3 regions of the Streptomyces sp. NPDC001502 genome follow, and region 3 is predicted to be linked to each of the others. Evidence: riboswitches for the same ligand, from Rfam matches in the RefSeq annotation. Region 3 holds a riboswitch; each other region holds the start of a gene.
The links. A riboswitch is a leader RNA that binds a small molecule or an ion and turns the genes downstream of it on or off. The one in region 3 is predicted to bind cyclic di-AMP.
Positions count from the first base shown of each region.

Region 1: another riboswitch for cyclic di-AMP. It lies ahead of ACFY0D_RS12125 (LysM peptidoglycan-binding domain-containing M23 family metallopeptidase); the one in region 3 lies ahead of ACFY0D_RS14160 (peptidoglycan DD-metalloendopeptidase family protein).
Region 2: another riboswitch for cyclic di-AMP. It lies ahead of ACFY0D_RS34590 (transglycosylase family protein); the one in region 3 lies ahead of ACFY0D_RS14160 (peptidoglycan DD-metalloendopeptidase family protein).

Region 1 covers NZ_JBIAVW010000006.1:71,039-75,061, forward strand. Annotated here, with positions in the region: gene ACFY0D_RS12115 (aspartate aminotransferase family protein) at 1-141, shown strand, start outside; gene ACFY0D_RS12120 (tyrosine-protein phosphatase) at 205-996, opposite strand; cyclic di-AMP (ydaO/yuaA leader) riboswitch at 1,289-1,485, shown strand; gene ACFY0D_RS12125 (LysM peptidoglycan-binding domain-containing M23 family metallopeptidase) at 1,490-2,470, shown strand; gene ACFY0D_RS12130 (SGNH/GDSL hydrolase family protein) at 2,634-3,419, shown strand; gene ACFY0D_RS12135 (MBL fold metallo-hydrolase) at 3,518-4,023, shown strand, end outside.
Region 2 covers NZ_JBIAVW010000028.1:33,257-37,279, forward strand. Annotated here, with positions in the region: gene ACFY0D_RS34585 (transglycosylase family protein) at 1-942, shown strand, start outside; cyclic di-AMP (ydaO/yuaA leader) riboswitch at 1,219-1,391, shown strand; gene ACFY0D_RS34590 (transglycosylase family protein) at 1,395-2,120, shown strand; gene eno (phosphopyruvate hydratase) at 2,414-3,694, shown strand; gene ACFY0D_RS34600 (septum formation initiator family protein) at 3,794-4,023, shown strand, end outside.
Region 3 covers NZ_JBIAVW010000007.1:131,151-135,173, reverse strand. Annotated here, with positions in the region: gene ACFY0D_RS14165 (GntR family transcriptional regulator) at 251-928, opposite strand; gene ACFY0D_RS14160 (peptidoglycan DD-metalloendopeptidase family protein) at 1,115-1,918, opposite strand; cyclic di-AMP (ydaO/yuaA leader) riboswitch at 1,931-2,090, opposite strand; gene ACFY0D_RS14155 (M16 family metallopeptidase) at 2,308-3,675, opposite strand; gene ACFY0D_RS14150 (M16 family metallopeptidase) at 3,696-4,023, opposite strand, start outside.

The sequences.
Region 1 (4,023 bases), on a different contig from region 3:
CCGCCGCTGATCGTGGACGAGGCGGACGTGGACCGGTTCGTCGGGGCCTTCCGCGAGGTCATGGACGAGGCGCACGGCGGGTCCGGGCTGATCTGGGACTTCGGCCGGACGCTGGTGAAGCAGGCCGTCGCCACGCGCTGACGGCCCGCCCACCCCGTGGGGGAACCGGTCTCCACCCCGTGGGGGAACCGGTCCCCGCCCCGGTCAGGCGAGGAGCCGGTCCCGCAGCCGGTCGAGGGTCTCGGGCGTCAGCCCGAGGCCCTCCGCCAGGTAGCGGTCCACCCCGCCCCAGATCTCGCCGATGGTGTCGAAGGCGGCCACCAGGTACTCGGCGCGGGCGTCGAAGAGCGGCGCGAGCAGCTCCATCACCTCGGGGGAGCGGGCGCCCTCCGACTCGTCGGTGCGGCGCACGCGGTAGCGGCGGTGCGGGGCGTTCGACTCCAGGTAGTCCGCCACGATCGCCTCGCGCTCGACGCCCAGCGCGAGCAGGGTGACGGCGATCGACAGGCCGGCCCGGTCCTTGCCGGCCGCGCAGTGCATCAGCGCGGGGACGCTGTCCTCGGCGAGGGCGTGCACGACCCGGCTGTGCTCGGCGGTGCGCTGCCGGATGATCCCGCGGTACGAGTTCGACATCCGGGCCGCGGCCTTGCCGTCGCCCAGGAGCTCGCGCAGCTGGACGAGGTCGCCGTCGCGGACCAGCCGCCAGAACTCCCGGCCGTCGGCCGGGTCGGAGAGCGGGATGTTGACGTTCCGCACGCCCGGCAGCTCGACGTCCGGCCCCTCCAGCGCGTGGTCGGCGACGTTGCGGAAGTCGAAGATGGTGTGGAGGCCGAGCGAGGCGAGGAACTCTGCGTCGCTTTCGGTGGCATGCGCGAGATGTCCGCTTCGGAACAGTCGTCCCGTCCTGACCGTTCGGCCGTCAGAAGTCGGCAATCCGCCCACATCGCGGAAATTGCGCACTCCGGACAGCTCCGGCTCCTGTATCTGCTGGGTCAAAGCAACTCCTCCGCCACGTTGTGGGCCCTCTGTCCGAATTACACTACTTGGCGCCAACTTGCCATATCCGGAGGCGAGATCGGGCACGTCCCCGTGAGCCAGATCATACGGTGACCGTGAGTGCCTGATCGTTAAAGGCGAATGGCCGCGTCGGGGCGGCTGTTGGCGGTGCGGAATGGACGGAGTGTGACGGTAATTCCGTCGGTCCCTCATGCCTGTTATTCCGTCAGGGAATTCACGGCTTGTTCCGTGCCGCCGCAAGGGATTACCTTCGCGATCGATCCGGGTGGACCGCCAAATCCTGCCGCCTCCCGGAAACCGCACCCGACCTATTCGCGCGGCAGGAGCGGGGGAACCAGGTAAGCCGCCGGCCCGGAGATCCTTTCTCCGGGACGGCTCGGGGTGAAGCCGTCCATGTCCCGTACATGTACGGCCGGACATCTCCAGTCCGAACCCGACAGCTCACCTCGCAGGCGCCGGAGAGGAATTCGTCATGCCTGCAAAGGGTAAGCACCGCCGCCCCAAGTCCCTTTCCCTTTCCCGCGGTTTCGCCGTCGCCGGAACCGGTGGCGCGGCCCTCGCACTGCCGCTGATCGGCGCCGCCGGCGCCCACGCGGCCGGCGCCCCGGCCGCCGCGACCGCGGTGACCCCCGCCGTGGCGTCGCAGGCCCCCGTCGCCCTGCAGGCGGCACCCGTCGCCGCCGTGCAGGCCGCGCCGACCGTCTACACCGTCGTGCCGGGCGACTACCTCTCCAAGATCGCCGCCGAGCGCCACCTGTCCGGCGGCTGGGAGCAGCTGTACGCCGACAACCGCGAGGCCGTCGGTGGCAACCCGTCGCTGATCCACCCGGGCCTGAAGCTGAACCTCGGCGGCCTGGCCGAGGCGGCTCCGGCCGAGGCGGAGGCTGAGGCGGAGGCCGAGGCCGCCCCGGCCCCCGAGGCCGACGCGAAGCCGGCCGCGCAGGCCGCGCCGAAGCCGGTCCGCAAGCAGGCCGAGCAGGCCGCCCCGGCGCAGCGGGGAGGCGCCGAGTCCCAGGCCGAGGCACCCGCCGCCGCGCCGCAGTCGGCCGCCGGCTTCGTGGCCCCGGTCAGCGGCGGCATCTCCACCCAGTACAAGGTCGCGGGCAGCATGTGGTCCTCCGGCTACCACACCGGCGTCGACTTCATCGCGAGCTCCGGCACCACCGTCAAGGCCGTCGGCGCGGGCACCGTGGTCTCCGCCGGCTGGAGCGGCTCGTACGGCAACGAGGTCGTCATCCGGCACGCGGACGGCATGTACTCCCAGTACGCCCACCTGTCCCAGCTCTCCGTCTCCTCCGGCCAGAGCGTCACCGCCGGGCAGGCCATCGGCCTCTCCGGCTCCACCGGCAACTCGACCGGACCCCACCTCCACTTCGAGATCCGTACGACCCCGTCCTACGGCTCGGACATGGACCCGATCGCCTACCTCCGCTCCAAGGGCGCGAGCCTCTGACGGCACCCGCCGCCGGAGCACCGACACGCGTGAGGCCGGGACCCGAGGGGGGTCCCGGCCTCACGTGTACTTATTCCTTATCCCTCGCGTGGTATAGATCACGGTCCGTCAACCCCTCATTACGTTGGCGTAGGTTGGTTACGGGAGTGAAGGATGGGTTCTCGTGGCAGCGACGACGACGAAACTCAAGACCATCGGCTCGTACGCGGCGATCGGGGACAGCTTCACCGAGGGCGTGGGGGACCCGGGACCCGGGGATTCTTTTCTCGGCTGGGCGGACCGGCTCGCCGTGCTCCTGGCCGATCAGCGCGAAGAGCATGACTTCCGGTATGCGAATCTGGCGGTGCGGGGGAAGCTCCTCGACCAGATCGTGGCCGACCAGCTCCCGAGAGCCAAGGCCCTCGCACCGGACCTGGTGACCTTCTGTGCGGGCGGCAACGACATCATCCGGCCCGGCACCGACCCGGACGACGTGGCCGAGCGGTTCGAGGCGGCGGTGGCCGACCTCACCGGGTCCGTGGGCCAGGTCATGATCACCACGGGCTTCGACACCCGCGGCGTACCGGTGCTCAAGCACCTCCGCGGCAAGGTGGCGACGTACAGCGCGCACGTCCGCGCCATCGCCGACCGCTACGACTGCCCGGTGCTCGACCTCTGGTCGCTGAAGTCCGTACAGGACCGGCGGGCCTGGGACACGGACCGGCTGCACCTCTCGCCCGAAGGACACACGCGGGTCGCGCTGCGCGCCGCGCAGGTGCTCGGGCTGGACGTGCCGGCCGACCCCGACCAGCCGTGGCCCCCGCAGCGGCCGCGCGGCTCGGTGGACGTGACCCGGGACAACATCCAGTGGGCGCGCGAGCACCTCGCGCCGTGGATCGGCCGACGGCTGCGCGGGGAGTCCTCCGGGGACCACGTGGAGGCGAAGCGGCCGGACCTGCTGCCGCTCTAGCGGGCGCGGGAGCCGGAAGCGGAATCCTTCGGGGCCGGTGTGCGTTGGGATGGTCGTAGAGCGACGACCATCCTGACCCCATCCTCCCTGGAGGCGCTTTGACCGGCTCCCGTCCCCTGCGTCCGCGGCTGCGTGCCCTGCGGCCCGAAGCCTTCGGTGCGGACCCGTCCGGTGCCCGCCTGGAGCGGATCCGGCGCTCGCCGAACTTTGCCGACGGCGTCTTCCAGAACCCGGTCGGGGCCCGGAACAGGCCCTCGGGGTCGATGGCCGAGTTCGCCAAGATCTACTTCCACCGGGAGCAGCGGATGCGGCGCAGCCCCGCCGCGCCGATCCCGGTCCACCCGACGACCCTCGCGGACCTGGCGAAGCCGCCCGCGAGCGGCCTGCGGCTGACCTGGATGGGGCACTCCAGCGTGCTCGCGGAGATCGACGGGCGCCGCGTGCTGTTCGATCCGGTGTGGGGTGAGCGGTGCTCCCCCTTCCCCTTCGCCGGTCCCAAACGGCTGCACCCGGTACCGGTCCCGCTGGCCTCGCTGGGCACGGTCGACGTCGTGGTCATCTCGCACGACCACTACGACCACCTCGACCTGCCGACGATCAAGGC
Region 2 (4,023 bases), on a different contig from region 3:
CTGTTGGCCGCCACCAGCGCCACCGCCGCCGACACGTCCACGTGGGACAAGGTCGCCGAGTGCGAGAGCGGCGGCGCGTGGAGCGCGAACTTCGGCAGCGGCGCCTACGGCGGACTCCAGTTCACCCAGGAGGAGTGGCAGAGCGCCGGCGGCCTCGACTTCGCCGAGCGCCCCGACCTGGCGAGCCGTTCCCAGCAGATCGCCGTGGCCGAGCGGGTGCTGGGCTCGACGGGACCGCAGGCGTGGCCGCTGTGCGCGGCCTCGGCCGGCCTGGTCCGGGAGAGCCCCGCCGCACAGGTGGACCCCGGTCTGCCCGGCGGCCAGGGCCCGCTCGCCCCCGCGCCGTCCCGCCCGGACGACGCCGTTCCGTCGACCGGGGGCGGCAAGCCGTCCACGGACTACGGGTCCCCGACCCCGGCCCCGGCTCCGAGCCCGTCCGGCACCCCGTTCCTGATACCCGACGCGCCGTCCATCGGACTGCCCGTCATGCCCGCGCCGGACATCCCGACGACGCCTCCGGCCGACCCGACGGCTCCGGCCGTGCCGGGCGGTCCGACCGGCACGCCGACCCCCGTCGACCCGACGGCGCCGACGCTGCCGGTGGACCCGACCGCGCCCACCACCTCGCCCGTCACGCCGGGTCTGCCGCCGGTCGACCCGACGGCCCCCGCGGCCCCGGAGGTCCCGCAGACCACCGGCACCACTCCTGTCGAGGGCAGTGGCAAGCACCGCGGTGCGCCGGAGGCCGTGCCGACGGCCCCCTCTGATGCCGCGTCGGACCCCACCTACACGGTCCAGGCGGGCGACAGCCTGGCGACCATCGCGGTTGCCAAGGGCGTAAAGGGGGGCTGGAACGGTCTCTACCAGGCCAATGAGAAGGTCATCGGCGAGGACGCCGACCTCATCAAGCCCGGTCAGAACCTGGATCTAACCGCGCAATAAGGACAGTTCAGCTATCCGGAAAGAGTCGAATGTCGGATTTCTGTAAGTGAGACATGTGTCTCTTCCGGTCAACTGGCGTGTCCCGCCTCGGGGCTTCCGCAAACCCCGCCCTCACCTGCGCAAACGCCCCTGCGGGGAGCGCAAGTAGGGGCCGTTTCTCCCCGATGTTCCTCGTTGAACATCGGGGAGAGACCTGTCTACCTTCTGAATCGCTCGCCACCGCGAGCTCCTTCGACCGCATCGCCGAATCCTGCCGGCGGACGGGGGGAACAGTCGTCGCGTCAAGCGCCGAAGGCAGGAGCGGGGGAACCAAGGTAGGTGCCGGGAGCGGCCGTTGAGAGACGGTCACGCCACCGGCTTGGGGTTAAGACGTGCGCTAGGTCGCACGGCCGGGCAACTCACTCGCCCGAACCCGACAGCTCACCTCGTAGGCGTCGGTGAGGAGAAACTCCATGCTGCTTTCCGGCAAGGGCAAGCACCGTCGCGGTACTGCAATCGAGCGGTCTGTCCGGATCGTCACGCTCGCCGGTGTCGCCGGTGTGGCCGTGGCCGCCCCCCTGATGGCCGCGGGCACCGCCAGCGCCGCCACCGCGTCCGAGTGGGACAAGGTCGCGCAGTGCGAGTCCGGTGGCAACTGGGCCATCAACACGGGCAACGGCTACTACGGCGGTCTGCAGTTCTCGCCCTCCACGTGGGCCGGGTTCGGTGGCAAGTCGTACGCCCCGCAGGCCAACCAGGCCTCCAAGTCGCAGCAGATAGCCGTCGCGGAGAAGGTCCTCAAGAGCCAGGGCAAGGGCGCCTGGCCGTCCTGCGGCAGGGGCCTGTCGAACTCCTCCTTCACCGGCGGCGGCTCCGAGACCCCGGCTTCGTCGAAGCCGCAGTCGAAGCCGCAGTCCAAGCCGCAGCCGAAGGCCGAGAAGCCGAAGACCGAGACCAAGGCCGCGCCGAAGGAGACCAAGCGCCCCGAGGCTCCGACCACCCGCTCCGAGCGTGCCGAGGCTCCGGCCGCGCCGAAGACCGGCAACGGCTCGTACGAGGTCAAGCCGGGCGACACCCTGGGCACCATCGCCGAGGCCAACGGCGTCAAGGGCGGCTGGCAGAAGCTCTTCGAGCTGAACAAGGACATCGTCTCGGACGCCGACCTGATCTTCCCGGGCCAGAAGCTGAAGCTCAGCTGAACACTGCGGCACAAGCCGCAGGAACTGATACGCGGCGTCAGCTGACCCCGTGCAGGATTTCCACCGCCCGGCGCGTGCCCCACGCGCCGGGCGGTGCTGCGTGCGGCCCCCCGAAGGCCGATGATCAAGCGACCTATGTCCCGGAAGAGGGGTATTCGGTCCCTTTTTCGTCCCAGGGTCCGGGCGGTCGGGCGGCCCAGTGCCCGGAGCCGGTTAGGCTCTAGGCGGCAAGGCCATCCCACGGCCTGACACGCCACCGCACACTCAGCGTCACATCCCAGAAGGAGATGCTCGTGCCGTCCATCGACGTCGTCGTAGCCCGGGAAATCCTGGACTCCCGAGGCAACCCCACGGTCGAGGTCGAGGTGGGCCTCGACGATGGCAGCACCGGCCGTGCTGCAGTTCCGTCCGGCGCCTCCACCGGCGCATTCGAGGCCATCGAGCTGCGTGACGGTGACCCCAACCGTTACTTCGGCAAGGGTGTCGAGAAGGCCGTCCTCGCCGTCATCGAGCAGATCGGCCCGGAGCTCGTCGGCTACGACGCCACCGAGCAGCGTCTGATCGACCAGGCCATGTTCGACCTGGACGCCACCGACAACAAGGGCTCGCTCGGCGCCAACGCCATCCTCGGCGTGTCCCTGGCCGTCGCGCACGCCGCGTCCGAGGCCTCGGACCTTCCGCTCTTCCGTTACCTCGGCGGTCCGAACGCGCACCTGCTGCCCGTTCCGATGATGAACATCCTCAACGGCGGGTCGCACGCCGACTCCAACGTGGACATCCAGGAGTTCATGATCGCCCCCATCGGCGCGGAGTCCTTCTCCGAGGCGCTGCGTTGGGGTGCCGAGGTCTACCACACCCTCAAGAAGGTCCTGCACACCAAGGGCCTCTCCACCGGCCTGGGCGACGAGGGCGGCTTCGCCCCGAACCTGGAGTCCAACCGCGCCGCGCTCGACCTCATCATCGAGGCCATCAAGCAGGCCGGCTACACCCCGGGCACGGACATCGCGCTCGCGCTCGACGTCGCCGCGTCCGAGTTCTACAAGGACGGCCAGTACGAGTTCGAGGGCAAGTCCCGCTCGGCCGCCGAGATGACCGACTACTACGCCGAGCTCGTCGAGGCGTACCCGCTCGTCTCCATCGAGGACCCGCTGTTCGAGGACGACTGGGACGGCTGGAAGACCATCACCGACCGCCTCGGCGCGAAGGTCCAGATCGTCGGTGACGACCTGTTCGTCACCAACCCGGAGCGTCTGGCCCGCGGCATCGAGGAGGGCTCCGCGAACGCCCTGCTCGTGAAGGTGAACCAGATCGGTTCGCTGACCGAGACCCTGGACGCCGTCGAGATGGCCCAGCGCAACGGCTTCAAGTGCATGATGTCCCACCGCTCCGGTGAGACCGAGGACGTCACCATCGCCGACCTCGCCGTCGCCGTGAACTGCGGTCAGATCAAGACCGGCGCCCCGGCCCGCTCGGACCGTGTCGCCAAGTACAACCAGCTGCTGCGCATCGAGGAGATCCTCGACGACGCCGCCGTGTACGCGGGCCGCTCCGCCTTCCCGCGCTTCAAGGGCTAATCACCCCCCTGAGGGGCTGGCCTCCGTACGTCCCCGCACTCGGTCCCGTACCGTGTGCGGGGACGTATTGCGTAGTGCGTACCTAGGGGAGGCGGACCAATGGCCGGGAACCGGGATCGGTTCTCCACCTTCTCCACCGCGACCAGGCTCAAGCAGCTCGGCGAGCGGACCGCCGCCCACGTCTACCGGTCGCAGTCGCGGCGCCAGGTCCGCCGCAGCCGGCTCACCGGCCGCGCCGCGCTCCTGGTGCTCGTCCTCTGTACGCTGGTCGTCGCCCTCGCGTATCCGATGCGCCAGTACGTCTCCCAGCGCTCGGAGATCGCGAAGCA
Region 3 (4,023 bases):
GCTTCGTCGTTCGCGTACGGGGCCCTGCCGCGCGTCGGGCCCGCCCGATGCGCTCGCACCGCGGAACCGCAGCCCCCGCGGATGGAGGGCTCCGAAGAAATCCCGGTCGGCAGGGAAAAGGCCCGCCGGAATCCGGCGCACGCGGAATTCGGATCCGCGGGAATTACGCAGGGCAAATCGGCCCGACACGAAAAGGGCCGGCCACCGGACAGCGAATTCACGCGGTCCCACCCTTTGTATACGGCTCCTGTTAATGCCGGCCGCTCGACATGTTTACGGCAGGTTGCGAAGTGCTCACCGCCGGGCGGAGCCGCAGCCGGTGCGCCCCCGCCGCCCGGTCGGCGTGGATCGCGGTCAGCGCCCGCGCCCGTTCGGCGTCGCCGCGCGCCACCGCGTCCACGATCGCCCCGTGCTCCGCCCAGGAATCCACGGGCCGGGCCGGCGCCTCGACCACGTACATCCACGCGATCTTGTGCCGCATCTGCGTGAGCAGCGCGATCAGCCCGGGACTGCCGGAGGACTGTGCGAGCGTCTCGTGGAACCAGCCGCCCAGGGACCGCAGGTCCTCGCCCTGGCCCCGCCTGGCCCGCTCCTGCCCCAGCCTGACCAGCCCGCGCAGCACCTTGAGGTGCGCGTCGGTGCGCCGCCGGGCGGCTCTGGCGGCAGCCAGCGGCTCCAGGAGCATCCGCAGCTCCAGCAGGTCCGCGGCCTCCTGCTCGGTCGGCTCGGCCACGCAGGCGCCCGCGTGGCGCCGCGTGGTCACGAACCCCTCGGACTCCAGGGTCCGCAGGGCCTCGCGCACCGGGACGCGCGAGACCCCGTACCGGCGGGCCAGCACCTCCTCGGTCAGCCGGCCGCCCGGCTCGAACACCCCGGAGACGATGTCGTCGCGGATTGCTGTGCATACCGCGTGCGCAGGAATACGCAAGACCGAACCTCCGCCTATTTCCGACTGCCAGCCTCATTGCACGCACATGCGTGCGCTGCGACTCTATTGCAACACACGATAATTTCCGAGAGCGGCCAGAAATACGAAACATTTGCACAAAGACGCAACACAAAGACCCCGGCTCGGGGAGCCGGGGTCTTCGGTGAAGCGGTGCGCGAGGCGGGGTCAGAGGCTGACGCCGTGCGAGCGCAGGTACGCGATCGGGTCGATGTCCGAGCCGTACTGCGAGCCCGTGCGGGCCTCGAAGTGCAGGTGCGGGCCGCTGGAGTTGCCGGTGGAGCCCGACAGGCCGATCTGCTGGCCCGGGGTGACCTGCTGGCCGACGGAGACGTTCAGCGAGGTCATGTGCCCGTACTGGGTGTAGGTGCCGTCGTTGTGCTTGATGACGACGTTGTTGCCGTACGCGCCGCCCCAGCCGGCCTCGACGACGGTACCGACGCCCACCGCGTGGACCGAGGTACCGGAGGCGGCGTGGAAGTCGATGCCCGTGTGGCTGCCGGAGGACCACATGCCGCCGCCCGCGTGGTACTGCGTGCTGACGTACGAGCCGTCCACCGGGGCGACGAAGGTGTTGAGGCGCTTGCGCTCCTCCTCGCGGGCGGCGCGCTCGGCGGCCTCGCGCTCGACCTTCGCCTTGGCCTCGGCGAGGCGCTTGGCCTCCGCGGCCCGCTGCTTCGCGTCGGCCTCGGCCTGCGCCTTGACGGCGTCCTGCTCGGCGCCGCGGTGCTGGGACTCGGCCTGGTCGGCGATGTCGCCCGCGAGGTCCTCGGCGACGACCACGGCGCCCAGGCCGCTGTCCTGGCCGATGTTGCTGCTGTGGTTGTCCGCGGCGAAGGCCGGGGCGGCGAGGGAGCCGACCACACCCGTGGTGGCGATCGCGGCGATACCGGCGTAGCCGGCGGTCTTCTTGCTCAGACGGCTGGAGCCACGGTGCTTACCGGTACCAGCGGGACGACTGCCAAACGCCATGAAGGGTTTGATCCTTTCCTTCCTTCTCGCCTACCGGGTTAGCTGACGGGTTCGGAGCAGGAAGGTCTCCTACGGATCTCCTCTTGCGAGGGGGTCCGATTCACCCCAGGGACTCATGTGGGTCCCCGGCTCCCCAGGCTCGCGCCTGACGGGGACTCGGCGATCGCTGCCCGGTGCCGCGGGTGCGGCGGGCACAACTGACGGACAGCACGGCCGACGCTAGGCGGATCATCAGTCAATCGCCAAACAGACACGGCTTTTTGTTGCGTACGCCACACCACATACAAGCAACCTCACCACTAAACGGACAAAAGGGGTTCTGGTGACCAAGTCACCAGAACCCCTTGCCGAAACCTTCAGCCGGCCCTCAATGAGCCGTCATCCGCCGGTCAGTTGGAGACGACCGTGACCTCGCCGATCCCAAGAGCCCGCACGGGCTCCTCGATCAGCGCCGCATCACCCACCAGGACGGTGACCAGCCGGTCCGCGGGGAAGGCCTTGACGACCGCCGTGGTCGCCTCCACCGTGCCCGTTTCGGCGAGCTGGGCGTACAACTGCGCCTGGTAGTCGTCCGGCAGCTCCTGCTCGACCTGGTCGGCGAGGGTGCCCGCGACCGAGGCCGCCGTCTCGAACTTCAGCGGGGCCACGCCCACCAGGTTCTGCACGGCGACATCGCGTTCGGCGTCGGTCAGACCGCCCTCCGCGAGGGTGCGCAGCACCTTCCAGAGGTCCTCCAGCGCCGGTCCGGTGTTCGGGGTGTCCACCGAGCCGCTGATGGCGAGCATCGAGGCGCCCTTGCCGTCCGCGGTGGAGCGCAGCACCTGGCCGAAGGCGCGCACGCCGTAGGTGTACCCCTTCTCCTCGCGCAGCACCTTGTCCAGGCGCGAGGTGAGGGTGCCGCCCAGGCAGTACGTGCCCAGCACCTGGGCCGCCCACACCCGGTCGTGGCGGTCCGCCCCGATCCGGCCGATCAGCAGCTGCGTCTGGACCGCGCCGGGCCGGTCCACGATGACCACACGGCCGGTGTCGTCGGCGGTCACCGGCGGCACCGGGCGGGCGGCGGCGGTGTTGCCCGTCCAGGTGCCCAGGGTGTCCGCGAGCACGGCGTCCAGGTCGATGCCGGTCAGGTCGCCGACGACCACCGCGGTGGCGGTGGCGGGGCGTACGTGGGCCTCGTAGAAGGCGCGTACGGCGGCGGAGTCGATCCGGGCGACCGTCTCCTCGCTGCCCTGGCGCGGGCGGGACATCCGCAGGGTGGCCGGGAAGAGCTCCTTGGAGAGCTGCTTGGCGGCGCGGCGCTGCGGGTTGGCCAGCTCGTGCGGGATCTCGTCGAGCCGGTTGCGCACCAGCCGGTCGACCTCGGCATCGGCGAAGGCGGGGGCGCGCAGCGCCTCGGCGAGCAGGCCCAGCGCCTTGGGCAGCCGGGAGGCCGGGACCTCCAGCGAGACGCGCAGGCCCGGGTGGTCGGCGTGCGCGTCCAGGGTGGCGCCGCAGCGCTCCAGCTCGGCCGCGAACTCCTCGGCGGAGTGCTTGTCGGTGCCCTCGGAGAAGGCCCGCGCCATGATGGTCGCCACGCCGTCCAGGCCCTCGGGCTCGGCGTCGAGCGGGGCGGCGAGGTTGACCTCGACCGCGACGACCTGCTGGCCCGGCCGGTGGCAGCGCAGCAGGGTCAGCCCGTTGGACAGCTGCCCGCGGTCGGGGGCCGGGAAGGCCCACGGCTGCGGCTCGCCGGCCTGCGGGCGCTGGTGGAAGGTCATCGTGACGGCTGCCGTCTCGCTCACTGCTCCGCCCCCTCGTTCTCGTCGGAGTCGTCGGACTCGTCGTGCTGGTCGGACTCGTCGGCCGCGAGCGGCTCGTAGACGAGCACCGCGCGGTTGTCCGGGCGCAGTCGGGCCGCGGCCACGGCCTGCACCTCCTCGGCGGTGACGTCGAGGACGCGCTGGACGGCGGTCAGCGCCAGCTGCGGGTCGCCGAACAGCACCGCGAAGCGGCACAGTTCGTCGGCGCGGCCGGCCACCGTGCTCAGCCGGTCCAGCCACTCGCGCTCCAGCTGCGCCTGGGCGCGCTCCATCTCCTCGGCCGTCGGGCCCTCGGCGGCGAACCGC